DNA from 4 places in the Shigella dysenteriae genome. Region 1 is predicted to be linked to each of the others. Evidence: predicted binding sites of a transcription regulator. Region 1 holds the regulator's gene; each other region holds the start of a gene.
What was found. Region 1 encodes CRP, which controls carbon source genes, mostly activating them, when cyclic AMP is high. Its sites were predicted from a motif close to ATGTGANNNNNNTCACAT; they were not measured.
Positions count from the first base shown of each region.

Region 1 (7,685 bases):
ATCAAGCTCGGCTACTTCGCCCAGCATCAACTTGAATACCTGCGCGCCGACGAATCGCCTATTCAACATCTGGCACGTTTAGCGCCGCAGGAACTGGAGCAAAAACTGCGTGACTACCTCGGCGGCTTTGGTTTCCAGGGCGATAAAGTAACCGAAGAAACGCGCCGCTTCTCCGGTGGGGAAAAAGCCCGCCTGGTGCTGGCATTAATTGTCTGGCAGCGGCCGAATCTGCTGCTGCTCGACGAACCGACTAACCACCTTGACCTCGACATGCGTCAGGCACTCACCGAAGCATTAATCGAGTTTGAAGGCGCGCTGGTTGTCGTTTCGCACGACCGTCATTTGCTGCGTTCCACCACTGACGACCTCTACCTGGTTCACGATCGTAAAGTCGAGCCGTTCGACGGCGATCTGGAAGATTATCAACAGTGGTTGAGCGACGTACAAAAGCAGGAAAACCAGACCGACGACGCGCCAAAAGAGAACGCGAACAGCGCCCAGGCACGTAAAGATCAGAAGCGTCGGGAAGCGGAGTTGCGTGCGCAAACCCAGCCACTGCGTAAAGAGATTGCCCGTCTGGAAAAAGAGATGGAGAAGCTGAACGCGCAACTGGCGCAGGCAGAAGAGAAACTCGGCGACAGCGAACTGTATGACCAGAGCCGTAAAGCGGAGTTGACCGCCTGCCTGCAACAGCAAGCCAGCGCCAAATCCGGCCTGGAAGAGTGCGAAATGGCATGGCTGGAAGCCCAGGAGCAGCTTGAGCAGATGTTGCTGGAAGGCCAAAGCAACTGATGGCGCAGATAACGACGACCGATGCCAATGAATTCAGCAGCAGTGCTGAATTCACCCCTATGCGCGGCTTTAGCAATTGTCATCTGCAAACCATGCTGCCGCGTCTGTTTCGTCGCAAGGTGAAATTCACCCCGTACTGGCAGCGGCTGGAGTTGCCCGACGGCGATTTTGTCGATCTCGCGTGGAGTGAAGCCCCTGCACAGGCACGGCATAAACCGCGTTTAGTGGTATTTCACGGGCTGGAAGGCAGTCTCAATAGCCCTTACGCCCACGGTCTGGTTGAGGCGGCGCAAAAGCGCGGCTGGCTGGGCGTGGTGATGCATTTTCGCGGATGCAGCGGTGAACCAAACCGTATGCACCGCATTTACCATTCGGGCGAAACCGAAGACGCCAGTTGGTTTTTACGCTGGCTGCAACGCGAATTTGGTCATGCGCCAACGGCTGCCGTCGGCTATTCGCTCGGCGGTAATATGCTGGCCTGTTTGCTGGCAAAGGAAGGCAATGATCTCCCGGTTGATGCGGCGGTGATTGTCTCTGCGCCGTTTATGCTGGAAGCCTGTAGCTATCATATGGAAAAGGGCTTTTCCCGCGTTTATCAGCGTTACTTGCTGAACCTGTTAAAAGCCAATGCCGCACGCAAGCTGGCTGCCTACCCCGGAACGCTGCCGATAAATCTCGCGCAATTAAAATCGGTACGTCGCATCCGTGAATTTGACGATCTCATCACCGCCAGGATTCACGGCTACGCTGACGCTATCGACTATTATCGTCAGTGTAGCGCCATGCCGATGCTGAACCGGATCGCCAAACCGACGCTGATTATTCACGCTAAAGACGATCCGTTTATGGATCATCAGGTGATCCCGAAACCGGAAAGTCTCCCCCCGCAGGTGGAGTATCAACTGACTGAACATGGCGGTCATGTTGGCTTTATTGGCGGTACATTACTTCATCCGCAAATGTGGCTGGAGTCACGCATTCCTGACTGGTTAACAACGTATCTGGAGGCGAAATCATGTTGATTCCGTGGCAAGACCTCTCCCCCGAAACGCTGGAAAATTTAATTGAAAGCTTTGTGTTACGTGAAGGCACCGATTATGGTGAACATGAGCGTACACTTGAACAGAAAGTCGCCGACGTCAAACGCCAGCTACAGTGCGGAGAAGCGGTGCTGGTATGGTCAGAGCTGCACGAAACGGTCAATATCATGCCGCGCAGTCAGTTTCGCGAATAACCTGCAACCGTCGGCGGACGAGATAATAATGATAGCTAAGTCATGGAGTTACTATGTCTGCCAAACATCCGGTCATTGCGGTAACAGGATCCAGCGGCGCGGGGACCACCACCACCAGCCTCGCGTTTCGTAAAATATTCGCCCAGTTAAATCTGCATGCAGCCGAGGTGGAAGGCGACAGTTTTCACCGTTACACCCGCCCGGAAATGGACATGGCGATCCGCAAAGCGCGCGACGCCGGGCGGCATATCAGCTACTTCGGCCCCGAAGCGAACGACTTCGGCCTGCTGGAACAAACCTTCATTGAATACGGTCAGAGCGGCAAAGGGAAATCTCGCAAATATCTGCATACCTACGATGAAGCCGTACCCTGGAATCAGGTACCGGGAACATTCACCCCCTGGCAACCTTTACCAGAACCCACTGATGTACTGTTTTATGAAGGTTTACACGGCGGCGTAGTCACGCCACAGCATAACGTTGCGCAGCATGTGGACTTACTGGTCGGCGTGGTGCCTATCGTTAACCTTGAGTGGATTCAAAAACTGATCCGCGACACCAGCGAGCGCGGGCACTCACGAGAAGCAGTGATGGACTCAGTAGTGCGTTCAATGGAAGACTATATCAACTACATCACACCGCAGTTTTCCCGCACCCATCTTAACTTCCAGCGCGTTCCCACCGTCGACACTTCAAACCCGTTCGCGGCAAAAGGTATCCCGTCGCTGGATGAAAGCTTTGTGGTGATCCATTTTCGTAATCTGGAAGGGATCGATTTCCCCTGGCTGCTGGCGATGTTGCAAGGCTCATTCATTTCCCACATCAATACGTTAGTGGTGCCCGGCGGCAAAATGGGTCTGGCAATGGAATTAATTATGCTGCCGCTGGTGCAACGATTGATGGAAGGAAAGAAAATCGAGTAACTCTGCTATTACGCCGGATAAAATACTATCCGGCTTCACAACGGGATAGTTAAATCACGCGGCAACCACTTCATACGAGTGAGTAATATTCACCGCTTTTTCCAGCATCAACGCCACTGAACAATATTTCTCGGCAGAGAGATCAACCGCACGCGCAACCGCTGCGTCTTTCAGGTCGCGACCGGTGACGATAAAATGTAGATTAATGTGCGTAAACAGGCGTGGTGCCTCTTCGCGGCGTTCAGAGGTCAATTTTACTTCACAATCGACCACATCCTGACGCCCTTTTTGCAGGATCGAAACCACATCGATGGCACTGCAACCACCCGCCGCCATCAACACCATTTCCATCGGACTTGGTGCTTTATCGCCTGAGTTGCCGTCCATTAAAATCTGATGACCAGAGGCGGATTCGCCCAGAAAAGTTAACCCTTCGACCCACTTCACTCGCGCTTGCATTTTTGCTACTCCACTGCGTCAATTTTCCTGACAGAGTACGCGTACTAACCAAATCGCGCAACGGAAGGCGACCTGGGTCATGCTGAAGCGAGACACCAGGAGACACAAAGCGAAAGCTATGCTAAAACAGTCAGGATGCTACAGTAATACATTGATGTACTGCATGTATGCAAAGGACGTCACATTACCGTGCAGTACAGTTGATAGCCCCTTCCCAGGTAGCGGGAAGCATATTTCGGCAATCCAGAGACAGCGGCGTTATCTGGCTCTGGAGAAAGCTTATAACAGAGGATAACCGCGCATGGTGCTTGGCAAACCGCAAACAGACCCGACTCTCGAATGGTTCTTGTCTCATTGCCACATTCATAAGTACCCATCCAAGAGCACGCTTATTCACCAGGGTGAAAAAGCGGAAACGCTGTACTACATCGTTAAAGGCTCTGTGGCAGTGCTGATCAAAGACGAAGAGGGTAAAGAAATGATCCTCTCCTATCTGAATCAGGGTGATTTTATTGGCGAACTGGGCCTGTTTGAAGAGGGCCAGGAACGTAGCGCATGGGTACGTGCGAAAACCGCCTGTGAAGTGGCTGAAATTTCGTACAAAAAATTTCGCCAATTGATTCAGGTAAACCCGGACATTCTGATGCGTCTGTCTGCACAGATGGCGCGTCGTCTGCAAGTCACTTCAGAGAAAGTAGGCAACCTGGCGTTCCTCGACGTGACGGGCCGCATTGCACAGACTCTGCTGAATCTGGCAAAACAACCAGACGCTATGACTCACCCGGACGGTATGCAAATCAAAATTACCCGTCAGGAAATCGGTCAGATTGTCGGCTGTTCTCGTGAAACCGTGGGACGCATTCTGAAGATGCTTGAAGATCAGAACCTGATCTCCGCACACGGTAAAACCATCGTCGTATACGGCACTCGTTAATCCCGTCGGAGTGGCGCGTTACCTGGTAGCGCGCCATTTTGTTTCCCCCGATGTGGCGCAGACTGATTTATCACCCCGATATCAACTATGCACTTCGACAAACGCTGGTGCTATGTTTGCCCGTGGCCGTTGGGTTAATGCTTGGCGAATTACGATTCGGTCTGCTCTTCTCTCTCGTTCCTGCCTGTTGCAATATTGCGGGCCTTGATACGCCTCATAAACGTTTTTTCAAACGCTTAATCATTGGTGCGTCGCTGTTTGCCACCTGTAGCTTACTGACACAGCTGCTACTGGCAAAAGATGTTCCCCTGCCCTTTTTGCTGACCGGATTAACGCTGGTACTTGGCGTCACTGCTGAGTTGGGGCCATTGCACGCAAAATTGCTTCCCGCATCGCTGCTGGCAGCCATTTTTACCCTCAGTCTGGCGGGATACATGCCGGTCTGGGAACCGTTGCTCATCTATGCGTTGGGCACTCTCTGGTACGGATTGTTTAACTGGTTTTGGTTCTGGATCTGGCGCGAACAACCGCTGCGCGAGTCACTAAGTCTGCTGTACCGTGAACTGGCAGATTATTGTGAAGCCAAATACAGCCTGCTTACCCAGCACACCGACCCTGAAAAAGCGCTGCCGCCGCTGCTGGTGCGCCAGCAAAAAGCGGTCGATCTAATTACCCAGTGCTATCAGCAAATGCATATGCTTTCCGCGCAAAATAATACTGATTACAAGCGGATGCTGCGTATTTTCCAGGAGGCGCTGGATTTACAGGAACATATTTCGGTCAGTTTGCATCAGCCGGAAGAGGTGCAAAAGCTGGTCGAGCGTAGCCATGCGGAAGAAGTTATCCGCTGGAATGCGCAAACCGTCGCCGCTCGCCTGCGCGTGCTGGCTGATGACATTCTTTACCATCGCCTGCCAACGCGTTTTACGATGGAAAAGCAAATTGGCGCACTGGAAAAAATCGCCCGCCAGCATCCGGATAATCCGGTTGGGCAATTCTGCTACTGGCATTTCAGCCGCATCGCCCGCGTGCTGCGCACCCAAAAACCGCTCTATGCCCGTGACTTACTGGCCGATAAACAGCGGCGAATGCCGTTACTTCCGGCGCTGAAAAGTTATCTGTCACTAAAGTCTCCGGCGCTACGCAATGCCGGACGACTCAGTGTGATGTTAAGCGTTGCCAGCCTGATGGGCACCGCGCTGCATCTGCCGAAGTCGTACTGGATCCTGATGACGGTATTGCTGGTGACGCAAAATGGCTATGGTGCAACCCGTCTGAGGATTGTGAATCGCTCCGTGGGAACCGTGGTCGGGTTAATCATTGCGGGCGTGGCGCTGCACTTTAAAATTCCCGAAGGTTACACCCTGACCTTGATGCTGATTACCACCCTTGCCAGCTACCTGATATTGCGCAAAAACTACGGCTGGGCGACGGTCGGTTTTACTATTACCGCAGTGTATACCCTGCAACTGTTGTGGCTGAACGGTGAGCAGTACATCCTTCCGCGTCTTATCGATACCATTATTGGTTGTTTAATTGCTTTCGGTGGTACCGTCTGGCTGTGGCCGCAGTGGCAGAGCGGGTTATTGCGTAAAAACGCCCATGACGCTTTAGAAGCCTATCAGGAAGCGATTCGCTTGATTCTGAGCGAGGATCCGCAACCTACGCCACTGGCCTGGCAGCGAATGCGGGTAAATCAGGCACATAACACTCTGTATAACTCATTGAATCAGGCGATGCAGGAACCAGCGTTCAACAGCCATTATCTGGCAGATATGAAACTGTGGGTAACGCACAGCCAGTTTATTGTTGAGCATATTAATGCCATGACCACGCTGGCGCGGGAACACCGGGCATTGCCACCTGAACTGGCACAAGAGTATTTACAGTCTTGTGAAATCGCCATTCAGCGTTGTCAGCAGCGACTGGAGTATGACGAACCGGGTAGTTCTGGCGATGCCAATATCATGGATGCGCCGGAGATGCAGCCGCACGAAGGCGCGGCAGGTACGCTGGAGCAGCATTTACAGCGGGTTATTGGTCATCTGAACACCATGCACACCATTTCGTCGATGGCATGGCGTCAGCGACCGCATCACGGGATTTGGCTGAGTCGCAAGTTGCGGGATTCGAAGGCGTAATGCAGGCTAAACCATCGGATAAGGCATTCACGCCGCATCCGACATCTTTTGCCTGATGCTTCGTATTTACGCCCCAACCACCTTCGCCACCGCGTGGGCGAAACGTTGCATCCCTTCATCGATATCCGCATCTTCCACCACCAGCGACGGTGCAAAACGCATCACATCCGGTCCGGCATTCAGCACCATTACGCCAGCCCCTGCGCCCGCATACAGGAAATCACGCGCCCGACCTTTGAACTGTGGCTTAAGCTCCGCGCCAATCAACAGCCCCATACCGCGAATATCGCTAAACACATCGTACTGCTGATCGATCTTCTGCAGATGGTCAACAAAACGCTGGCGTTTCGCCTGAATGCCTTCCAGCACTTCAGGGGTATTGATGATATCAAACGCCGCGCCCGCTACTGCACAGGACAGAGGATTACCGCCGTAGGTGGAACCGTGAGAACCAGGATGAAATGCAGAAGCAATTTCTGCCGTGGTCAGCATGGCGCTAATCGGGAAGCCGCCGCCTAACGCTTTCGCAGAGGTCAGAATATCCGGCGTCACGCCGTAGTGCATGTAAGCAAACAAATCGCCGGTCCGCCCCATCCCGCACTGTACTTCATCAAACACCAATAATGCCTGATGTTGATCGCACAGCTCGCGCAAGCCCTGCAAAAACTCTGGCGTCGCTGCCGTCACACCGCCCTCGCCCTGGATCGGCTCAACCACCACCGCACAGGTGTGATCATCCATCACCGCTTTCACTGCGTGGAGATCGTTAAAAGGAACGTGGATGATGTCTGCCGGTTTTGGCCCAAAGCCGTCGGAATATTTTGGCTGCCCGCCCACCGAGACGGTAAACAGCGAGCGACCATGAAAAGCGTTATGGAAGGCAATAATTTTGGTTTTGAACGGACTATGACGCACACAGGCGTAATGGCGTGCCAGTTTAAAGGCGGTTTCGTTAGCTTCCGTGCCGGAGTTCATAAACACCACGCGTTCGGCAAACGTCGCCTCAATCAGTTTGCGCCCAAGACGCAGCGCCGGTTCATTGGTGAAAACGTTACTGATATGCCACAGAGTTTCGCCCTGGGTTTTTAACGCGTTCACCAGCGCAGGATGGCAATGGCCCAACGCCGTAACTGCAATGCCACCCGCGAAATCGACATACTCCTTGCCTTGCTGATCCCAGATTCGGCTGCCCTGACCTTTTA
Region 1 is NZ_CP055055.1:4,366,437-4,374,121, forward strand. It holds gene HUZ68_RS20950 (ABC transporter ATP-binding protein) at 1-792, shown strand, start outside; gene HUZ68_RS20955 (hydrolase) at 792-1,814, shown strand; gene HUZ68_RS20960 (YheU family protein) at 1,808-2,026, shown strand; gene HUZ68_RS20965 (phosphoribulokinase) at 2,080-2,949, shown strand; gene HUZ68_RS20970 (OsmC family protein) at 3,004-3,408, opposite strand; gene crp (cAMP-activated global transcriptional regulator CRP) at 3,710-4,342, shown strand; gene HUZ68_RS20980 (YccS/YhfK family putative transporter) at 4,393-6,483, shown strand; gene argD (bifunctional acetylornithine/succinyldiaminopimelate transaminase) at 6,550-7,685, opposite strand, start outside.

Region 2 (7,685 bases), 2.3 Mb from region 1:
ATCACAAATCGCGAAGAGTTTCCCATTAATTTTTGATATATTTAAAACTTAGGACTTATTTGAATCACATTTGAGGTGGTTATGAAAAAAATTGCATGTCTTTCAGCACTGGCCGCAGTTCTGGCTTTCACCGCAGGTACTTCCGTAGCTGCGACTTCTACCGTAACTGGCGGTTACGCACAGAGCGACGCTCAGGGCCAAATGAACAAAATGGGCGGTTTCAACCTGAAATACCGCTATGAAGAAGACAACAGCCCGCTGGGTGTGATCGGTTCTTTCACTTACACCGAGAAAAGCCGTACTGCAAGCTCTGGTGACTACAACAAAAACCAGTACTACGGCATCACTGCTGGTCCGGCTTACCGCATTAACGACTGGGCAAGCATCTACGGTGTAGTGGGTGTGGGTTATGGTAAATTCCAGACCACTGAATACCCGACCTACAAACACGACACCAGCGACTACGGTTTCTCCTACGGTGCTGGTCTGCAGTTCAACCCGATGGAAAACGTTGCTCTGGACTTCTCTTACGAGCAGAGCCGTATTCGTAGCGTTGACGTAGGCACCTGGATTGCCGGTGTTGGTTACCGCTTCTAATCACTTCGGTGATATAAAAAATCCGCCTCTCGGGGCGGATTTTTGTTTTAAGGTTTCGGGTCGAAAATATCGGTTCCGAGATGGTTGTAATCCACCTTCTGTAACTGGAAGTTGGTGATGTATATCGGCCCGGCTTTCTTCTCAGATATAAACGGGTATTTGATGTTAATTTCCTTCGCTTTAATTCCCGTCCACTGGGAGAAAAAGCCTAAGAAGTCATTGGCTGAGCGGCGGGCTTTAATCACACGATGCGCTTTATCGTCGCTGGAAATGACCATAAAAGGCACCTGGAAATTTTGCTGATACTTATCATCATGGGCAAGGTATTGCACGTCTTTGCCGCGCTCTTTAAAGGCCAGACCGTGGTCAGAAAAGTAAACCAGCGAGAAGCTGCTGCCGCTGTTGCGTAACTGATCGTACAGCTTGCGCAGTAAATCGTCTGTTTGCGTCATGGTATAGAGATAGCACGACGTTTCTTTCGATTGCACAAAGGTTTCGTATTTTCCTTGTGTCCTGTCGCAGGCCTGCGGATGCGAGCCCATCAGATGCAGAACAATCAGCTGCGGTTGCGAGTGCTCTTGCGCCAGCACTTGAGCGGTCATATCCAGTAACGCTTCGTCTTTGGTGTTTTTATCTGCTTCAAAATTACCTTCTTTCAGGAAGTACACTTCATCTGCTCGTTTGGCGATGCTGGCGATGGCTGTATCGTATTCGCCGATTTGACCCTGGTTGGAAAACCACCAGGTCTGGAAGCCCGCGCGATTTGCCAGGGTGACAAAGTTATCCTGAAACTGTGGCTTGCCATCGACAACGCGATTGAGCGTTAAGCCAAGCGATTTCTGCGTGGAGCCACTGGCGGCAATGTAGTCAGCAAATATCAAACCGTTAACGCTGCTGGCAAACGGGGTATTGTCCCAGTGACCGCCAAAGGCACCGAGGGCATCGCGACGCGCGCTTTCACCGATCACCACCACATAGGTCTGATACTTCGGCTTAACGGCAGTGACCGTCCAGGTATCTTTCATTCCGGAAAGTTTTGCCATCCGTTCTTGCTCTTCAATCACCTCGTTATTATTGACGATGACATCCTTAGCAAAACGAAATACCGGATAGCCAGTATCTTTCAGTTTAAATACGCCACCCCAGGCCAGGTTTTGCACGGGAGCAACAAAAAATGTCGCCACACTGAATACCAGACACAGGCTGTCGAAGGTATTCCAGCGCGCTTTTTCATTCTCTTTTTTTCGCCTGATTGCTATTACGCCGAGCGCAAAAATAAATAAGCCGACCAGGTAGCTGTACCACGGAAAAATCGTCAGGATTTCGGTCGACTCTTCCATATTGGTGGAGTGCAATGCCAGCAATGTATTGAAATTAGGCGCGCCGTAGGCCTGAGCAAAAGGGAAATAACAAGCCGCCACCAGCGAACTGACACCGACCAGAACTTTTTGTACGCGAGGCAATGTTCGCCATAGCAAAAGCAAAATAGCCGTAAACGCAGCGGTGTAGAGCAAACTGAAGGGGTAACCTAAGCCGAGGTTAATTAATAGCGACTGTAAAAAGTAGAACGCAGTCCACGGGCTAAATACCCGGCTACGGGTAACAAGCGATTCTTTGAGGGTTAAATTCATATGCCACTATCGTAACAAACGCCATGTGCTTACCCTGGCGTCAAGGGTCAATACCTGCAAGAGTGCGTGAAGAGGGGAAAGGGGTCCGCATCCGCGAGCCGCAATATACGCAGGGCTGCAAGAAGATAGAGCGAGCCGCCGTTCAGGTCAACTACTGACGAACAAATCTTTTGCGAAGGGGATTGCAAATCCGACAAAAAGTGGGGTTTTTCAGACCAAAACGCGTTATGCCTGCATGAAAGCAGGAGGGAAGCGGCGTACCGCGACGCCGCTATTTATCGGAAGGTTTATCTTGCTGCGGTTTGTTGTTGACCATATCGCACAACATAGAGAGCAGCATTAACCGTACTTTAAAGGGAGAATGACTAAACACGCGCATACACCTCTTGAACTCATTCATAAGACCTCCTGACTTGCTAATCCCGTCGATCCTTGAGGGATGATTGCATTACATACAGATATAGCACAGGCTATATTATATAGCTATTGCTAAAACGTTAATTTTTTGTACCTTCGCAACTCTGGTTTACAATGTGCGCACGAAATGAGAACGCTATGTATGCGTCACCATAATGAGGAAGCACAATGAGTCGTCGCGCAGGTACGCCAACAGCAAAAAAAGTGACGCAGTTAGTGAACGTGGAAGAGCACGTTGAAGGGTTCCGCCAGGTCAGAGAGGCGCATCGGCGCGAGCTTATTGATGATTACGTTGAGCTGATTTCTGACTTGATCAGGGAAGTGGGGGAAGCTCGCCAGGTAGACATGGCTGCTCGTTTGGGAGTTTCGCAACCGACGGTGGCTAAAATGCTTAAGCGACTGGCAACTATGGGGCTGATTGAAATGATCCCCTGGCGTGGCGTGTTTTTAACGGCAGAAGGAGAGAAGCTGGCGCAGGAAAGCCGCGAGCGACATCAGATAGTCGAAAATTTCTTGTTGGTGTTGGGCGTCAGTCCGGAAATCGCCCGTCGCGACGCGGAAGGCATGGAGCACCATGTTAGTGAAGAGACGCTGGATGCCTTTCGTTTGTTTACCCAGAAACACGGTGCCAAATGAGCCTGCCTTTTTTACGCACGCTGCAAGGCGATCGTTTTTTTCAGTTATTAATTCTTGTTGGTATCGGATTAAGTTTTTTCGTTCCCTTTGCACCGAAATCTTGGCCTGCTGCTATCGACTGGCACACCATCATCACCTTAAGCGGCCTGATGCTGCTGACCAAAGGTGTGGAGTTAAGCGGTTATTTTGATGTGCTGGGGCGTAAAATGGTGCGCCGCTTTGCTACGGAGCGTCGGCTGGCGATGTTTATGGTGCTGGCGGCGGCGCTGCTTTCTACCTTTCTGACCAACGATGTCGCGCTGTTTATTGTTGTTCCGCTGACTATCACGCTAAAAAGGCTGTGTGAGATCCCGGTTAATCGGCTGATTATTTTTGAGGCGCTGGCAGTCAACGCTGGTTCGCTACTGACGCCAATTGGCAACCCGCAAAATATTCTTATCTGGGGACGTTCTGGTCTTTCGTTTGCCGGATTTATTGCCCAAATGGCACCGCTGGCTGGCGCAATGATGCTGACACTCCTGCTGTTGTGCTGGTGTTGTTTCCCTGGAAAGGCACTCCAATACCATACGGGGGTGCAAACACCGGAGTGGAAACCGCGGCTGGTGTGGAGTTGTCTGGGGCTGTATATCGTCTTTCTGACGGCGCTGGAGTTCAAACAAGAGCTGTGGGGACTGGTGATTGTGGCGGCGGGCTTTGCGCTGCTGGCGCGTCGCGTGGTGTTGAGTGTGGACTGGACGTTGCTGCTGGTGTTTATGGCGATGTTTATCGACGTCCATTTACTGATCCAGCTTCCAGCGTTGCAAGGCGTGTTGGGTAACGTGAGTCATTTATCTGAACCCGGGTTATGGTTAACGGCAATCGGTTTATCGCAGGTGATCAGTAACGTGCCGAGTACCATATTGTTGCTGAACTATGTGCCGCCGTCTTTATTACTGGCATGGGCGGTAAACGTAGGTGGCTTTGGGTTATTACCCGGATCGCTGGCAAATTTGATTGCGCTACGTATGGCGAACGATCGCCGCATCTGGTGGCGTTTCCATCTCTATTCAATACCGATGCTGTTGTGGGCGGCGCTGGTGGGATATGTTTTGTTGGTTATGATCCCGGCCTGGTAAGGTCTGGCAAATAAAAAAAGGCGGATTATGAGTCCGCCTTTGTTTTACGTTTTGACGATTAATTCAGACGAACCGGCATCCCGGAACGATTTTTGATCGCTTCATCAAGAACAACCTGGTCAACATCTGGCTGACCGGTCACTGTCTGCACGCTCTTCGTCAGGGTAATTGGCACAATTTCCTGACCTTCAAACTGGGCTTCGGTGGTAGACAGCGGATTATGGACTTCAATATAACGGCTGCCGTCTGGCTCGGTGGTCGCTTTTACCGGCTCATCAATAAACTGTACGCGGGTACCGACCGGTACTTTCTCGAACAGGAATTTGATGTCTTCGTTACGCAGACGCACACAACCATGACTTACACGCAGACCGATACCGAAGTTGGCGTTGGTGCCATGGATAGCATACAGGCGACCGATGTAGAGTGCATACAGCCCCATCGGGTTATCCGGACCTGCCGGAACGACAGCCGGAAGCGGTTCGCCCGCAGCGCGGTACTCTGCGTGCATTTTGGCGGTCGGCGTCCAGGTCGGGCCTGCTTTCTTACGCTCAACTTTGGTGGTCCAGTTGATAGGCGTATCTTTGCCTAACTGACCAATGCCGATCGGCAGCACGATAACGGTGTTGGTCCCTTTCGGATAGTAATACAGACGCATCTCTGCACTGTTAATGACGATGCCTTCATGAACAGTATCCGGCAGGATCAGCTGCTGCGGAATGTTCAGTACAGTACCGCCTTTCGGCAGGAAGGTATCCACACCCGGGTTCGCTTCCATCATATTGGAAAGCCCCATCTGGTACTCCGCGGCAAAATACTCCAGCGGCTGAGTGTTACCTTCAGGAATGGTGATCACCTGATTCTGACCAACCAGGCGACTCCCGTCGGTTGGCAGAGGATAAGTTACCGCAGAGGCGGTACTGCAAAAGCCGACAACAGCGAAGGCCGCTGCGAATAATGTTTTCAATTTCATATTCATGTTAAGCGAGATTTTGTGCCTGGCAGGCCATTGGGTTGAGAATATTAGAGTATTGGAAGCGCATTATAAGTTCATTCCAGCTCACAGTGAAATCAGATGTGTACGAAATCACATTTTTTGCCTTTGGCTTGAGTGTAGACCTTAAGCGAGGAGCAGGATCTTCTTTCAGACTTATGGCATAATGCGCGGTTTGTCATATCTCTTTTCAGGATACGCCTGTGTTAGTTTCCAGTAACGTCACCATGCAGTTCGGCAGTAAGCCGTTGTTTGAAAACATTTCCGTCAAATTTGGCGGCGGCAACCGTTACGGCCTGATTGGCGCGAACGGTAGTGGTAAATCCACCTTTATGAAGATCCTCGGCGGCGACTTAGAGCCGACGTTGGGTAACGTTTCCCTCGATCCCAACGAGCGCATTGGTAAGCTGCGTCAGGATCAGTTTGCCTTTGAAGAGTTCACTGTGCTGGATACGGTGATCATGGGGCATAAAGAGTTGTGGGAAGTGAAGCAGGAGCGCGACCGCATCTATGCTTTGCCGGAAATGAGTGAAGAAGACGGCTATAAAGTGGCCGATCTGGAAGTTAAATACGGCGAAATGGACGGTTACTCTGCGGAAGCTCGTGCCGGTGAATTGTTGCTTGGCGTGGGAATTCCAGTGGAACAGCACTACGGCCCGATGAGTGAAGTTGCTCCTGGCTGGAAGCTGCGTGTGTTGCTGGCGCAGGCGCTGTTTGCTGATCCGGACATTCTCCTGCTCGACGAACCGACCAACAACCTCGACATCGACACCATTCGCTGGCTGGAACAGGTGCTGAACGAGCGTGACAGCACCATGATCATCATCTCGCACGACCGTCACTTCCTTAACATGGTCTGTACCCACATGGCGGATCTGGATTACGGCGAGCTGCGCGTTTATCCGGGCAACTACGATGAGTACATGACGGCGGCGACCCAGGCGCGTGAACGTCTGCTGGCTGATAACGCCAAGAAGAAAGCGCAGATTGCTGAGCTGCAATCTTTCGTTAGCCGCTTTAGCGCCAACGCCTCGAAATCTCGCCAGGCAACTTCGCGCGCGCGCCAGATTGATAAAATCAAACTGGAAGAGGTTAAAGCCTCCAGCCGTCAGAACCCGTTCATCCGTTTTGAACAGGATAAGAAGCTGTTCCGTAACGCGCTGGAAGTGGAAGGTCTGACCAAAGGGTTTGATAACGGTCCGCTGTTTAAAAATCTCAACCTGCTGCTGGAAGTCGGTGAAAAACTGGCGGTACTGGGTACCAACGGCGTCGGTAAATCAACGCTGTTGAAAACGCTGGTGGGCGATCTGCAACCGGACAGCGGCACCGTAAAATGGTCTGAAAACGCGCGCATTGGTTACTATGCTCAGGACCACGAATATGAGTTTGAAAATGATCTGACCGTGTTCGAATGGATGAGCCAGTGGAAGCAGGAAGGCGATGACGAGCAGGCGGTGCGCAGTATTCTCGGTCGTTTGCTGTTCAGCCAGGACGACATCAAAAAGCCTGCTAAAGTGCTTTCCGGTGGAGAAAAAGGGCGGATGCTTTTTGGTAAGTTAATGATGCAGAAGCCGAACATTCTGATCATGGACGAACCGACCAACCACCTGGATATGGAATCCATCGAGTCACTGAACATGGCGCTGGAACTGTATCAGGGCACGCTGATCTTTGTTTCACACGACCGTGAGTTCGTAAGCTCCCTGGCGACCCGCATTCTGGAAATCACCCCGGAACGCGTGATCGACTTTAGCGGTAATTACGAAGATTACCTGCGTAGTAAAGGGATCGAGTAAGTTATTATCCGTCACCCCGATACTGTCGGGGTGACGGCGGCTGATGACAAACGCAAGATTGCCTGATGCGCTATGCTTATCAGGCCTACGCAGTACCTGTAATGTATTGAATCTGCAGGACTTTGTAGGCCAGATAAGGCGTTAACGCCGCATCAGGCATTAAGAAAGCGCACTTGTCAGCAATCTGAGTAACGTCGAATTGATTTTCTTAATCCCACATCAATTCACTTCCATTAACTCTCAAACATCCATGCCCAACGCTCGCTTACCGTGAATGTTGAGGTCGGCAAGCGTAAAGCGTCCTTCCCAGTTTGTTTCATAGTCCTCGCGCGGGAAATCGCCCGGCGATGCGCCTTTTTCCAGTGCGGCCTTCACCTTGTGCGCGTAGGCAAGATTTTTCTCGCACATCGGTGCCGCAGGAATGTACATCACGTTGCCCCAGCCCTGTTGATTTTCAACGGGGGCAACGGAATGGATGACGTCGCAGTGCCACCAGACG
Region 2 is NZ_CP055055.1:1,628,676-1,636,360, forward strand. It holds gene HUZ68_RS07800 (protein YliM) at 1-29, shown strand, start outside; gene ompX (outer membrane protein OmpX) at 82-597, shown strand; gene opgE (phosphoethanolamine transferase) at 645-2,228, opposite strand; gene mntS (manganase accumulation protein MntS) at 2,500-2,628, opposite strand; gene mntR (manganese-binding transcriptional regulator MntR) at 2,814-3,281, shown strand; gene HUZ68_RS07825 (anion transporter) at 3,278-4,396, shown strand; gene ldtB (L,D-transpeptidase) at 4,455-5,375, opposite strand; gene HUZ68_RS07835 (ABC-F family ATPase) at 5,594-7,186, shown strand; gene HUZ68_RS07840 (DUF1479 domain-containing protein) at 7,427-7,685, opposite strand, start outside.
Region 2: a site for CRP is predicted at 5,472-5,489, ahead of ldtB (L,D-transpeptidase). Genes of this name have one in related genera too.

Region 3 (7,685 bases), 590 kb from region 1:
ACTGAGACACTCCATACGCCTGCGGGAACAGAACGTACCGAATTACTCTCTTTAGATGAAGTGTGTGTGTTACCTCCGGGCCATCCGCTGGCGGTAAAAAAGGTATTAACGCCGGATGATTTTCACGGTGAAAACTACATCAGCCTTTCCCGTACTGACAGCTATCGCCAGTTGCTGGATCAATTGTTTACTGAGAATCAGGTTAAACGACGCATGATCGTAGAAACCCACAGCGCCGCGTCAGTCTGCGCAATGGTACGGGCGGGGGTAGGTGTTTCGGTGGTTAACCCGCTCACCGCACTGGATTATGCGGCAAGCGGTTTAGTGGTGCGGCGGTTCAGTATTGCGGTTCCGTTCACCGTCAGCCTGATCCGCCCCCTGCACCGCCCGTCATCAGCGCTGGTGCAGGCGTTTAGTGAGCATTTACAAGCGGGTTTACCGAAACTGGTCACTTCTCTTGACGCTATTTTGTCGTCAGCTACGACAGCATAAAAGCGACAGCATCCTCGGCATGGATCGCCGCAGTATCAAACACAGGCAAAACACTGCGCTCTTCTGGCATCAGTAAACCAATTTCTGTGCAGCCAAAAATGACGCCCTGTGCGCCCTGTTCTGCAAGGCGAGCAATCACTTGCGCATAATAAGCGCGTGACGCTTCGGTAAATTGCCCCAGACACAGTTCTTCAAAAATAATCTGATTAATTTTCGCCCGTTCATCCGCTTCAGGAATAAGACAATTGATGGAAAATTGTTCCGTCAGCCGCCCGCGATAAAAATCCTGTTCCATGGTGTAACGCGTACCCAGCAGCGCCACACGAGTCATTCCGGCCCCGGTAATTGCACGTCCGGTGGCATCCGCAATGTGTAAGAAAGGCAGAGAGCAACGAGACTCTATAGCATCCGCCACTTTGTGCATCGTATTGGTACATAACACAATACCTTCTGCGCCCGCCCGCTGTAAGCCAAGCGCCGCCTCAGCCAGAATGTCCCCGGTTTTATCCCATTCCCCGCGACGCTGGCACTCTTCTATTTCATGAAAATCGACGCTATGTAGCAGCACTTGCGCAGAGTGAAGCCCACCAAGCCGCTGTTTAATGCCTTCATTTATCAGACGATAGTAAGGAATAGTGGATTCCCAGCTCATTCCTCCCAGCAAACCAATTGTTTTCATTCCTCTCTCCTGATGTGTGTTACCGCAACAAGGCTGAATAAGGAACGAGACAAACGCCTCAACGGCCAGGTGCCCAATCTCTATTAACGAAAAAAGGGCCGGATGTACAGCACATCCGGCCCGTGAAATCAGACGCCGATATTTCTCAACTTCTCGCCTGCCATCAGTTTGCGTTCGATATGTTCCAGGGTGACATTTTTGGTTTCCGGAATGAGCCAGAAAGTGATGCCCACAAACGCAATGTTCAGCGCAGTGTAGAGCCAGAACGTACCGGCAGCGCCAATGCTGTCGAGCAGCGTCAGGAAGGTCGCGCCGATAATCATATTCGACACCCAGTTCGTGGTGGTCGAACAGGTAATACCGAAATCGCGGCATTTCAGCGGCTGAATTTCAGAGCACAGGATCCACACCACTGGCGCGGCGCTCATCGCATAACCGGCAATACACATCATCGTCATGCCAACAGAGAGCCAGGACAAGCCACTGGAAGCCGTACCGTTATCAAACTGCATCAGGCAGTAACCCAGCACCAGAGTGCCTAACGCCATCACGCTGAAACCAATTTTCAGAGCCGGCTTACGCCCGGCTTTATCTACCGTAAACACCGCAATAAAAGTAGCGAACATAAAGGTCAGCCCCACGACCAGAGTCGCAATCATCTGTTGTTCTGTGGTCGTAAAGCCCGCCATTTTGAAGATACGCGGCGCGTAGTACATGATGATGTTCATACCGGTAAACTGCTGCATCGCCTGCAACAACATACCGAGAAACACAGCACGACGGACGTTACGGTTGATCTTAAACAGTGCCCAACCGCCCTGTTTTAACTTCAGGCTTTCACGAATTTCGTTGAGTTCTTCTCGCGCTTTTTCCGACGTATCGCGCAGCATACGCAACACTTCTTCCGCCTCAATATGACGCCCCTTTTCCGCCAGCCAGCGCGGGCTATTTGGCAGGAAGACCACCAGAATAATCAGCAGGACTGCTGGTAAAGCAAGAACCCCCAACATTGCGCGCCAGTTACCGCTATAACTGAACGCTGTATCGGATAAAAACGCCAGCACGATGCCGAGTGTGACCATCAACTGGTACATACTGATCATCTTACCGCGAACGTTTTCACTTGCCATTTCAGAAAGATACAGAGGAGCGGTGTAAGACGCGATCCCGACAGCAATGCCCAGCACCACACGAGCGGCGATTAACATCTCTACGCTGGTCGCAAAAGCGGACCCTATCGAGCCGAGCACAAACAGGATGGCCCCCGCCATCAGGCTGTATTTACGCCCCAGGCGGAACGACAGCCAACCATTAAACAGCGCACCAATTGCTGCGCCGAGCATCATGCTACTAACCACCCATTCCTGCAAACGACTGGTCAGCACAAAGTGATCGGTAATGAACGGCAACGCTCCGGCGATTACGCCGATATCAAGACCAAATAACAATCCTGCGACCGCAGCAGCTACCGAAACAAACATATTCATACGCCGCGTATCACGCAAAGAACGTGGCGTTAAAGCAGATTCCGTATTGATAGTAACCATTTTTTCCTGCCAGCAGAGAGTAAGACATAGTGAAAAAATACGTGAACAATTCACACAGGTGTCAGGTCGGAAACAGCATAAATATGGATTAAATTGCTGCGACATGTCGTTATGTGATGGATATTCCAATTTTCAATTTAAGTTGAATTATTGAGATTATTATTAACCACCTAATTTTAAAGCAGATAAAATTCATAAAGTTCATTAATTGATAATTGATATGGATTATTTCATAACCATGATATGGATTATGATGATCTACAGGTATAAAAAACCCTGCCATGCGGCAGGGTCATAAAAGTAAGAAGAATGAATTAACGCGCCAGCCAACCGCCATCCACGGCAATGGTATAACCATTCACATAATCTGAAGCGCTGGAGGCAAGGAACACTACCGGCCCCATCAGGTCACTCGGCAGTCCCCAACGGCCAGCTGGAATGCGGTCGAGAATTTCCGCGCTACGTTGTTCATCTGCCCGTAGTTGTTGAGTATTATTGGTCGCCATGTAACCCGGAGCTATCGCATTAACATTAATGTTGTGTTTAGCCCATTCGTTTGCCATCAATCGCGTCACGCCCATCACACCGCTTTTTGATGCGGTATAAGAAGGCACACGGATCCCGCCCTGGAAGGAGAGCATTGACGCGATATTGATAATCTTGCCGCCATTGCCTTGCGCGATAAAGTGTTTCGCCGCTGCCTGAGACATGAAGAATACGCTCTTGATATTCAGGTTCATGACATCGTCCCAGTCTTTTTCGCTGAACTCGAGAGCATCTTCGCGGCGAATCAATCCGGCGTTATTCACCAGGATATCAATATGACCAAACTCCGCTACCGCGCGATCCAGCAGTGATGGAATGCCATCGATCTTTCGCAGATCGGCGGTCAGGCTTAAAAAACGACGCCCCAGCGCCGTGACCTGCTTGATGGTTTCAGTCGGTTCAACGATGTTAATGCCAACAATGTCACAGCCCGCTTGCGCCAGCCCCAACGCCATCCCCTGGCCCAGTCCAGTATCACAACCAGTGACGACCGCAACTTTACCTTCGAGAGAAAATGCACTTAAAATCATAACAATACCTTATTCGTTTATGCCCACAACTAGCGCAAATCTTTAACGGCCACATGGTCCATATCATCAAAGACCTGGTTTTCACCGACCATGCCCCAGATAAAGGTATAAGCTTTGGTTCCGACGCCGGAATGGATCGACCAGCTCGGGGAGATCACCGCCTGCTCGTTATGCATCACAATGTGACGCGTTTCTTGCGGCTGCCCCATCATGTGGAAAACGCAGGCGTCATCATCCATATTGAAATAGAAATAAACTTCCATCCGGCGCTCGTGAGTGTGACACGGCATGGTGTTCCACAAGTTACCTGGAGCCAGCTCCGTCAGCCCCATACTCAATTGGCAGGTTTCCAGCACATCCGGGACAAAATATTTGTTAATTGTGCGACGGTTACTGGTGAGGTTATCGCCTAACGTGACTGGAGATACTTCGTCCGGTGTGACTTTTTTGGTGGGATACGTCGTATGCGCGGGTGCGCAATTGTAATAAAACTTTGCCGGAGTGGCGGTATCAATACTGGCAAAGACAACTTCTTTTGCACCTTTACCAACATACAGGGCGTCGCGGTGACCGATTTCATAGCATTGACCATCGACAGTAATCGTACCGGCACCGCCAATATTGATAACACCTAACTCGCGACGTTCAAGGAAATAGCTTACGCCGAGTTGTTTACCAACTTCCCCGCCAACGGAAACCGTTTTAGTTACCGGCATAATGCCGCCAACAATAATTCGGTCAATGTGGCTGTAAACCATGGTGTACTCATCGGCGACAAATACCTTTTCAACCAAAAATTCATTGCGCAGCCCCTGGGTATCCAGCGTTTTTGCGTGCGCACTGTGGATGCTCTGTCTTACGTCCACATCAACCTCCGATAATCAGTGAAGCGTGAAAATAGAAAACGATAGTGAAACACTGTTTCGTTTTCTCTATAAAGGGATGATATGCCCATGGGATAGGGTTTTCAATTAAAAATAAAACAATGTTTCATTTTTAAGTTAAGGATTAAAAAAAGTGCAGTGTCGATCACGAATATGTCATGAGAATGGAAAAATGAGGGAGCCCAGAAAATGTATGTCGACTTGCCAGCCATCATTATTCAACAGATTAATGACGGCAGATATTTATCGGTAAGGAGGAAATGCAGAGCTACTCGTCACGTTCAATGGTCAATGCCACGCCCTGGCCCCCGCCGATACAAAGCGTTGCCAGCCCTTTGCGGGCATTACGTTTCACCATTTCATGAACCAGAGAAACCAGGATTCGGCAACCGGAAGCGCCTATCGGGTGACCGAGTGCGATCGCGCCACCATTGACATTGACCCGACGCTCATCCCATTCAAGCATCTTGCCAACCGAAAGCGCCTGTGCAGCAAACGCTTCATTAGCCTCGATAAGATCGACATCAGCCAACTGCCAGCCCACACGCTCCAGGCAACGGCGGGTCGCATACACCGGCGCAATTCCCATCAATGCTGGATCTACACCAACGCTGGCAAATGCGCGGATGTGGGCCAGCACGGGTAAATTCAACGCTCGTGCTTTGGCTTCGCTCATCATCATTACCGCAGCTGCGCCATCGTTTATGGATGATGCATTACCCGCTGTCACAGAACCGAGACTATCAAATGAAGGATTTAAACGGGCTAAGCCTTCTGCACTGGCGTCAGTGCGTGGCTGTTCATCGGTATCAATAACCAACGTCTGACCATTACTTTGGGTCATTACCGGGACGATCTCATCTTTAAATCGCCCGGCGTCAATCGCCGCTCGCGCTTTTTGTTGCGAGCTAAGTGCGTAAGCATCCTGCAACTGACGGCTGATGCCATATTCGCGAGCCAGATTTTCGGCGGTGACACCAATATGATAATCATTGAAGGCATCCCACAACCCATCGTGCACCAGACTGTCAACCAACTGGCTATTGCCAAGCTGTGCACCGGTGCGGCTATCAGTCAGAACATGTGGTGCGCGGCTCATGTTTTCCTGGCCACCGGCGATGACAATATCAGCCTCGCCACACTGTATCGCCTGAGTAGCCAGATGCAGTGCCTTAAGCCCGGAACCGCAAACGTCATTAATCGTGATTGCAGAAACGCTATTAGGAAGACCACCTTTAATAGCCGATTGCCTTGCCGGATTCTGCCCTGCCCCTGCAGTCAACACCTGGCCAAGAATCACTTCATCCACCGCATATGCAGGCACGCCGGTACGTTCTATTAACGCTTTCACGACCAGGCTACCAAGTTCCACGGCGGAATGACCCGCTAACGCACCACGAAAGCAGCCGATAGGTGTCCGTAACGCCCCGACAATCACAACGTCTTTCATCACAACCTCGCACAAATTAACAGTGCAATAGTAAATGATTGTTAATTACAGTTATCTTAATTGTTTAAAAAAAGTGATTTTTATCACAAAGGAAATATGCCTGAGTAGCAGTCAGAGACATAACTGGCACGTAAGGTTTGCAACCACTAACCCACCAATAGAGAGGTAGATAGGGCGTTAATCTCCCATACTTAACCTGGTTTATGGTAAATTGCCCTCCATTTTGTTTAATTTGTAGATGATACGTTCAGATAATGTCTAATATTTGGTCAAAAGAAGAAACTCTGTGGAGTTTCGCGCTCTACGGCACAGCCGTTGGTGCAGGCACGCTCTTCCTTCCTATTCAGTTAGGTTCGGCAGGGGCAGTGGTCCTGTTTATTACTGCTCTGGTCGCCTGGCCTTTAACATATTGGCCACATAAAGCCTTATGCCAGTTCATCCTCTCATCGAAAACATCAGCAGGTGAAGGGATAACGGGCGCAGTAACACACTACTATGGCAAGAAGATTGGTAATCTGATTACCACGCTGTACTTCATCGCCTTTTTTGTCGTCGTGTTGATATACGCAGTGGCAATTACCAACTCACTTACAGAACAGCTGGCAAAGCATATGGTGATTGATCTTCGCATCCGTATGTTGGTGAGTCTGGGTGTTGTATTAATCCTGAATCTCATTTTTCTGATGGGACGTCATGCCACTATTCGGGTAATGGGATTTTTGGTATTCCCATTGATTGCCTATTTCTTATTTCTTTCCATTTACCTTGTCGGTAGTTGGCAACCTGATCTATTAACAACCCAGGTAGAGTTCAATCAGAATACCCTTCACCAGATATGGATATCGATTCCCGTGATGGTTTTCGCCTTTAGCCATACGCCCATTATTTCTACGTTTGCCATAGACAGACGTGAAAAATATGGCGAACACGCTATGGATAAATGCAAAAAAATTATGAAAGTCGCTTATCTCATCATCTGCATAAGTGTACTGTTCTTTGTCTTTAGCTGCCTGCTTTCTATTCCACCTTCGTATATTGAAGCGGCTAAAGAAGAAGGGGTTACCATTTTATCGGCGCTTTCTATGCTGCCGAATGCCCCAGCATGGTTGTCAATTTCCGGGATTATTGTCGCAGTAGTTGCCATGTCGAAATCATTCCTGGGTACGTACTTTGGCGTTATTGAAGGTGCCACAGAGGTCGTCAAAACAACACTACAGCAGGTTGGTATAAAGAAAAGTCGTGCATTTAACCGCGCACTATCAATTATGTTGGTATCGCTGATTACCTTCATTGTTTGTTGCATTAACCCGAACGCGATTTCGATGATTTATGCGATCAGCGGCCCGCTCATTGCCATGATACTTTTCATCATGCCTACGCTATCAACATATCTCATCCCGGCGCTTAAACCCTGGCGTTCCATCGGAAATCTGATTACGCTGATCGTGGGTATCCTGTGCGTATCGGTAATGTTCTTTAGCTAATATCCATTGTGAATGGTTCAAAATTGCTACAATTTTGAACCATTCCATTTTTCATAATGTTCATTTGTTATTA
Region 3 is NZ_CP055055.1:3,772,962-3,780,646, forward strand. It holds gene lysR (DNA-binding transcriptional regulator LysR) at 1-492, shown strand, start outside; gene ygeA (amino acid racemase) at 479-1,171, opposite strand; gene araE (arabinose-proton symporter AraE) at 1,300-2,718, opposite strand; gene kduD (2-dehydro-3-deoxy-D-gluconate 5-dehydrogenase KduD) at 3,033-3,794, opposite strand; gene kduI (5-dehydro-4-deoxy-D-glucuronate isomerase) at 3,824-4,660, opposite strand; gene HUZ68_RS18040 (acetyl-CoA C-acetyltransferase) at 4,947-6,128, opposite strand; gene HUZ68_RS18045 (amino acid permease) at 6,383-7,612, shown strand.
Region 3: a site for CRP is predicted at 6,200-6,217, ahead of HUZ68_RS18040 (acetyl-CoA C-acetyltransferase). Genes of this name have one in related genera too.

Region 4 (7,685 bases), 520 kb from region 1:
ACATCGCCACGGCATGAAAGCGATGCTGATGTACCCGCTGCAGCTCTTTCACTTTACTCGTCACGTCGTCAGGCAACCGCTGGGCGATAAAATCAGAAATCACCACCGCATCGGCATCAAACCATTCCCTGCTTTGCAAGCGTTCCATAATGGCGCGAAAACAACTGGCAAGATCGGTGCCGCCACGAAACTGCTGGTTTAAAAAACGGATTGCTTGTTCGATGCCTTGTGGGCCTGAAAGCTCATAACGGACGATCTCGGTGGAAAATAGCATAATATAACAGCGCCGGTTTTCAGCGAGAGCAATGCGCATCAAGGCCAGGCAGAACGCTTTTGCACACTGTTCATTAAAGCCGCCCATTGAGCCGGAAGTATCCACGCAGACAATAAACGGTCCGCGCGGCTGTTCGTCGTAATCTTTATGCACCACCGGGCGTTCGATCACTTTTTCACGCCACGACTCACCGTGCAGGCGATAGGTGAGCAACTGTTTTTCCACCAGCCGACGGTAAAACTCATACTCCAGTTCCGTTATCCCTAGTGTCGCCAGTTCTGGCGGCAGAAGACGTAAAATATCATCGCTTTGTTGCAGACCATCAACCTGCTCAGGAACCGTCGCCGGTTCGCGCACCATGGTGCGGAAGGTTTCCATCTGCGCATCGTTGCGCGGTATTGATTTGGCTTCCCGGGAACGCCCCAGCTGTTCTGCCAGGCGTTTCAGTTCCGGCTGTTCGTTAAGAAATTCACCGTATTTCACAATCAACTGATAGTCGCCACGTTTAAGCTGACCGGCGCTCATATCCCACAGACGACCAGCTGCGGTATTGTTATCTGCGAGAATCGGTTCAAGTTGTCCGCTAAGCGTCATGCGTTCCTGAACTTCACTCAACAGTTGTTCGCGTTCTTCTTCTAATAACTGTTGATTTAACGTCGTTGCTTGCACGATCAGACTTAAACGCCAACGCTGGAGGAAAAGCGTGTGTAACGCTGAAGTGATCGTGCTGTTAGCATCAACCAACTGTCGGGCTTGTTCTGCCCATGGGGAATTCAGACGATGCAGTAAGTCCAGGATCTGTGGTAGCTGCACAATAAACTGCGGCGTGGAGAGGAGCTGGCTTTGCTGATAGCACATCACCTCTTCGGTGAGTTCCGGCGGGACTCGGGCATCTTTCAGCCGATTACGCAGCGCCTCACGCCAGCGGGGAACATCATCAGTGATTGCCGCCTTCAGGCGTGGGAATTTTTCAAAGAAGACCGCCAGCTGCGGTGAGGCCAGCAGCGCGATGATCATCTCTTCGATCAATCCCTCTTCGCTGACGGCCAGCATCACATTAAGCGTATCCAGCGTTAGCATTGTTGTGCCTGGCGAATCTGTGCGCCGACATCCTGTAGGCTGGCTTCAATGCGACCTAACCAGTCGCCAGGGATAAACAGACATTTTTGCTGTTCGCTGAATAAAGCGTGTTGCTTGCGCCAGTCACTTTCAAGCTCTTCCAGTTGTTGTTTTATTTCACCTGGCAGACCTTCAGCCGATGAACCAGGAAGTGCCAGCGTACTGCCTTGTAAACTTACATCGCGTACAACAAGATGTTGGGCGCTATCCACTTCCAGATTCAATTTCTGGGCAAAGCCGATACCGTTCAGTTTGCCGCGAATTTCACCACCTTTACTCAGCCACTGTTCCAGCGCGTTACGCTCAAAGGAGATATGAACCACTTCCATATCATGCAATTTTAACGGTTTTTGCAGCAGCAGAGTCAGAGTGGAAGCAGTAACGTTAACAGGAAGTTGATACTGCTGACGACGGCTGAAAATGCCGCCCAGACGAATTACCGTTAAGGCTGTTTTATCGCTTTGTTGCTGCTGGAGTTGCAGGTGACGTTGCACAATCGCGCCAAGGCGAGTCAACATCCCTTGCTGTTGCCAGGCGTGACCGGTCATCAATACATCAATTTGTTGTTGTATCAAATTCAGGCTTTGCGCGTCATACCACAGGCAATCTTTTAGCAAAATGAGATCAACCGGGGCAACAGCACTGCGACCGCTAAAAAAGGCGCTGGCCTGCAATAATCGAATCGCTTTTTTCCAGCGACGATCCGAGACATAAGGCGCATCCGGTAATTTATCCAGTTGCTGGCGCAGCATAAAAATCAGCTCAAATACATGATCGGGCAGCGTAATTTCACCAATCTCTTTCTGCCAGCGTTCATATTCTTCATCTGTGACCTGCAAGGAGGCTGGAACCGGATTGTCATTTTCATCCTGTTGACTGGTCAGCATGGAGCGGAAATTCGCTTTATCCTGCACTTTATCTAACCACAGACGAATCAGCATGCGGTCATATAACGCTTCCAGACTGCTGTCTGCTTCCGGCAGCTCGTTGGAGGCCGCCACCAGTAGACGCATCGGGATTTTTTCTACGTGTGCACCGTTGCGGAACTGGCGCTCGTTAATGGCGGTGAGCAGGGTATTAAGAATTGCCGGACCCGCTTTCCAGATCTCATCCAGAAAGACGATTTCTGCTTCCGGCAGGTAACCGCTGGTTAAACGTTCATAGCGCCCTTCATCTTTTAGCGCCTGAATAGAAAGGGGACCAAAAACCTCTTCCGGCGTGGAGAAGCGAGTCATCAGATATTCAAACGCGCGGGCATTCTGAAAGGCGAATTTTAAGCGCCGGGCGATCAAACTTTTGGCAATACCTGGCGGGCCAAGGAGGAACACACTTTCACCACTTAATGCCGCTAATAAACACAAGCGGATGGCGTGGCTACGTTCATAAAGCCCCTTTTCCAACGAACTGCTCAGGCGGGAAATTCTTTCCGCTAATAAATGAGGGTGAGCCATAATGAAGTGGCGTCCTTTCGTCAAAAGTTCTGCGTAAATTGCGAGTATAGACGTTTCTTGCTGGTGGCTAAAATAGTCTCAAAGGGGGGGGATTTTTCTTTGAGCCAGGTTAATGTGGCCGCATTTAGGAGTACGATTTTGCCGTTAATCGTGCATACTGTGCGCTTTTTTGTGGGCCAAGGGACTAAGCACACATTTCATATTTCAACGAAAGACTAGTCTATGAGCACTGATAATAAGCAATCATTGCCCGCGATTACCCTCGCGGCGATTGGAGTTGTCTACGGCGATATTGGTACCAGCCCGTTATATACACTTCGTGAATGTTTGTCCGGCCAGTTTGGTTTTGGCGTTGAACGCGATGCCGTGTTTGGCTTTTTATCGCTGATCTTCTGGCTGCTAATCTTTGTGGTTTCCATTAAATATCTCACCTTCGTGATGCGGGCAGATAACGCCGGTGAGGGGGGGATCCTGACGTTGATGTCGCTTGCCGGGCGTAATACGTCGGCGCGAACTACATCAATGCTGGTGATTATGGGGCTAATCGGCGGCAGCTTTTTCTATGGTGAAGTCGTCATAACACCCGCTATTTCGGTGATGTCAGCCATTGAAGGTCTGGAAATCGTCGCCCCGCAGCTGGATACCTGGATAGTTCCCCTCTCAATTATCGTTCTCACTTTATTATTTATGATTCAAAAGCATGGCACGGCTATGGTCGGTAAGCTGTTTGCGCCGATCATGCTGACCTGGTTTTTGATTCTGGCAGGACTGGGGTTACGTAGCATTATTGCTAACCCGGAAGTGCTGCATGCGCTGAATCCGATGTGGGCGGTGCATTTCTTCCTTGAATACAAAACGGTTTCTTTTATTGCATTAGGGGCAGTGGTGCTGTCGATTACGGGGGTCGAGGCGCTGTATGCTGATATGGGGCACTTTGGTAAGTTCCCTATTCGCCTGGCGTGGTTCACCGTCGTATTACCTTCCTTGACCCTTAATTACTTCGGTCAGGGAGCGTTGTTGTTAAAGAACCCGGAAGCGATTAAGAACCCGTTCTTCCTGTTGGCACCGGACTGGGCGCTGATCCCACTGCTGATCATCGCCGCACTGGCGACGGTAATTGCCTCGCAGGCGGTTATCTCTGGCGTCTTTTCATTGACGCGTCAGGCGGTACGTCTGGGATATTTGTCGCCGATGCGCATTATTCACACCTCCGAAATGGAGTCAGGGCAAATCTATATTCCGTTTGTGAACTGGATGCTCTATGTCGCGGTCGTGATTGTGATTGTCAGCTTTGAGCACTCCAGCAACCTGGCGGCGGCGTACGGGATTGCGGTGACCGGAACCATGGTGCTGACGTCTATTCTCTCGACTACCGTGGCACGTCAGAACTGGCACTGGAATAAGTATTTTGTTGCGCTGATCTTGATTGCTTTCCTTTGTGTCGATATTCCATTGTTCACCGCTAACCTCGATAAACTGCTCTCCGGCGGCTGGTTGCCATTGAGCCTCGGTACGGTGATGTTTATCGTGATGACCACCTGGAAGAGCGAGCGTTTCCGCTTGCTGCGGCGGATGCATGAACATGGTAACTCTCTGGAAGCGATGATTGCTTCGCTGGAGAAATCACCGCCTGTTCGCGTGCCCGGGACCGCGGTGTATATGTCGCGTGCAATCAACGTCATTCCCTTTGCGCTGATGCATAACCTTAAACATAACAAGGTATTGCATGAGCGGGTGATTCTGTTAACTCTGCGCACCGAAGACGCGCCATATGTCCATAACGTCCGTCGGGTACAGATTGAACAACTGTCGCCCACTTTCTGGCGCGTGGTGGCAAGTTATGGTTGGCGAGAAACGCCAAACGTGGAAGAAGTTTTCCACCGCTGCGGTCTGGAAGGATTAAGTTGCCGGATGATGGAAACCTCCTTCTTTATGTCGCATGAGTCGTTGATCCTCGGCAAACGCCCGTGGTATTTGCGTCTGCGCGGCAAGCTGTACTTGCTGCTGCAACGTAATGCGCTGCGTGCACCAGATCAATTTGAAATCCCGCCAAACAGGGTTATCGAACTGGGTACTCAGGTCGAAATCTAACGCCAGACGCCTCCTTTCTTCATAAGGGGGCGTTTTTGTTTTCATGGTTAATCACCATGTAAAACGTTTCGAGGTTGATCACATTTCCGTAACGTCACGATGGTTTTCCCAACTCAGTCAGGATTAAACTGCGGGTCAGCGAAACGTTTCGCTGATGGAGAAAAAAATGAAAAAAGGCACCGTTCTTAATTCTGATATTTCATCGGTGATCTCCCGTCTGGGACATACCGATACGCTGGTGGTGTGTGATGCTGGTTTACCCATCCCCAAAAGTACAACGCGTATCGATATGGCATTAACCCAGGGTGTACCTTCTTTTATGCAGGTGCTGGGCGTCGTCACAAATGAAATGCAGGTCGAGGCTGCCATTATCGCGGAAGAGATCAAACACCATAATCCGCAACTCCACGAAACGTTGCTCACTCACCTTGAGCAGCTGCAAAAACACCAGGGAAATACCATTGAAATTCGTTACACCACGCATGAACAATTCAAACAACAAACCGCAGAAAGTCAGGCGGTAATTCGCAGCGGAGAATGTTCTCCGTATGCGAATATCATTCTCTGTGCTGGCGTGACGTTCTGAGGCCGTCATGGAAGCATTACTTCAGCTTAAAGGCATCGATAAAGCCTTCCCGGGCGTAAAAGCCCTCTCGGGCGCTGCGTTAAATGTCTATCCGGGCCGCGTGATGGCGCTGGTGGGCGAAAACGGCGCGGGTAAATCCACCATGATGAAAGTGCTTACTGGTATCTATACTCGCGATGCCGGCACGCTTTTATGGCTGGGGAAAGAAACGACATTTACCGGGCCGAAATCTTCCCAGGAAGCCGGGATTGGGATTATCCATCAGGAACTGAACCTGATCCCGCAGTTAACCATTGCCGAAAACATTTTCCTCGGTCGTGAGTTTGTTAATCGCTTTGGCAAAATTGACTGGAAAACCATGTATGCCGAAGCGGATAAATTGCTGGCTAAACTTAACCTGCGCTTTAAAAGCGACAAGCTGGTGGGCGATCTTTCCATCGGTGACCAGCAAATGGTTGAAATCGCCAAAGTGCTGAGCTTTGAGTCGAAAGTCATCATTATGGATGAACCGACCGATGCGCTGACCGATACCGAAACCGAATCCCTGTTCCGCGTCATCCGCGAGCTGAAATCGCAAGGCCGCGGTATTGTCTATATCTCCCACCGCATGAAAGAAATCTTCGAGATTTGCGATGACGTTACCGTTTTTCGTGATGGGCAATTTATTGCTGAGCGCGAAGTGGCATCACTGACCGAAGATTCGCTGATTGAGATGATGGTGGGTCGCAAGCTGGAAGATCAATATCCGCACCTGGACAAAGCGCCGGGAGATATCCGCCTGAAAGTCGATAATCTCTGCGGACCTGGCGTTAACGATGTCTCTTTTACTTTACGCAAAGGCGAAATTCTTGGCGTCTCTGGTTTGATGGGCGCAGGTCGTACCGAACTGATGAAAGTGCTCTACGGCGCACTACCGCGCACCAGCGGTTACGTCACCCTGGATGGGCATGAAGTCGTTACCCGTTCACCGCAGGATGGCCTGGCAAACGGCATTGTGTATATCTCCGAAGACCGTAAACGTGACGGTTTAGTGTTGGGCATGTCAGTAAAAGAGAACATGTCGCTGACAGCGCTGCGCTACTTCAGCCGCGCTGGCGGCAGTTTGAAGCATGCCGATGAACAGCAGGCTGTGAGTGATTTCATTCGTCTGTTTAATGTGAAAACTCCGTCGATGGAACAGGCAATTGGTCTGCTTTCCGGTGGCAATCAGCAAAAAGTGGCGATTGCCCGCGGTCTGATGACACGCCCCAAAGTGTTGATCCTTGATGAACCTACCCGTGGCGTAGATGTCGGCGCGAAAAAAGAGATCTATCAACTGATTAACCAGTTCAAAGCCGATGGCTTGAGCATCATTCTGGTGTCATCGGAGATGCCAGAAGTATTAGGCATGAGCGATCGCATCATCGTCATGCATGAAGGGCATCTCAGCGGGGAATTTACTCGTGAGCAGGCCACCCAGGAAGTGTTAATGGCTGCCGCTGTGGGCAAGCTTAATCGCGTGAATCAGGAGTAAAAAAATGACAACCCAGACTGTCTCTGGTCGCCGTTATTTCACGAAAGCGTGGCTGATGGAGCAGAAATCGCTTATCGCTCTGCTGGTGCTGATCGCGATTGTCTCGACGTTAAGTCCGAACTTTTTCACCATCAATAACTTATTCAATATTCTCCAGCAAACTTCGGTGAACGCCATTATGGCGGTCGGGATGACGCTGGTGATCCTGACGTCGGGCATAGACTTGTCGGTAGGTTCTCTGTTGGCGCTAACCGGCGCAGTTGCTGCATCTATCGTCGGCATTGAAGTCAATGCGCTGGTGGCTGTCGCTGCCGCTCTCGCGTTAGGTGCCGCAATTGGTGCGGTAACCGGAGTGATTGTAGCGAAAGGTCGCGTCCAGGCGTTTATCGCTACGCTGGTTATGATGCTTTTACTGCGCGGCGTGACCATGGTTTATACCAACGGTAGCCCAGTGAATACCGGCTTTACTGAGAACGCCGATCTGTTTGGCTGGTTTGGTATTGGTCGTCCGCTGGGCGTACCGACGCCAGTCTGGATCATGGGGTTTGTCTTCCTCGCGGCCTGGTACATGCTGCATCACACGCGTCTGGGGCGTTACATCTACGCGCTGGGCGGCAACGAAGCGGCAACGCGTCTTTCTGGTATCAACGT
Region 4 is NZ_CP055055.1:4,884,496-4,892,180, forward strand. It holds gene viaA (ATPase RavA stimulator ViaA) at 1-1,354, opposite strand, end outside; gene ravA (ATPase RavA) at 1,348-2,844, opposite strand; gene kup (low affinity potassium transporter Kup) at 3,067-4,935, shown strand; gene rbsD (D-ribose pyranase) at 5,102-5,521, shown strand; gene rbsA (ribose ABC transporter ATP-binding protein RbsA) at 5,529-7,034, shown strand; gene rbsC (ribose ABC transporter permease) at 7,039-7,685, shown strand, end outside.
Region 4: a site for CRP is predicted at 5,002-5,019, ahead of rbsD (D-ribose pyranase). Genes of this name have one in related genera too.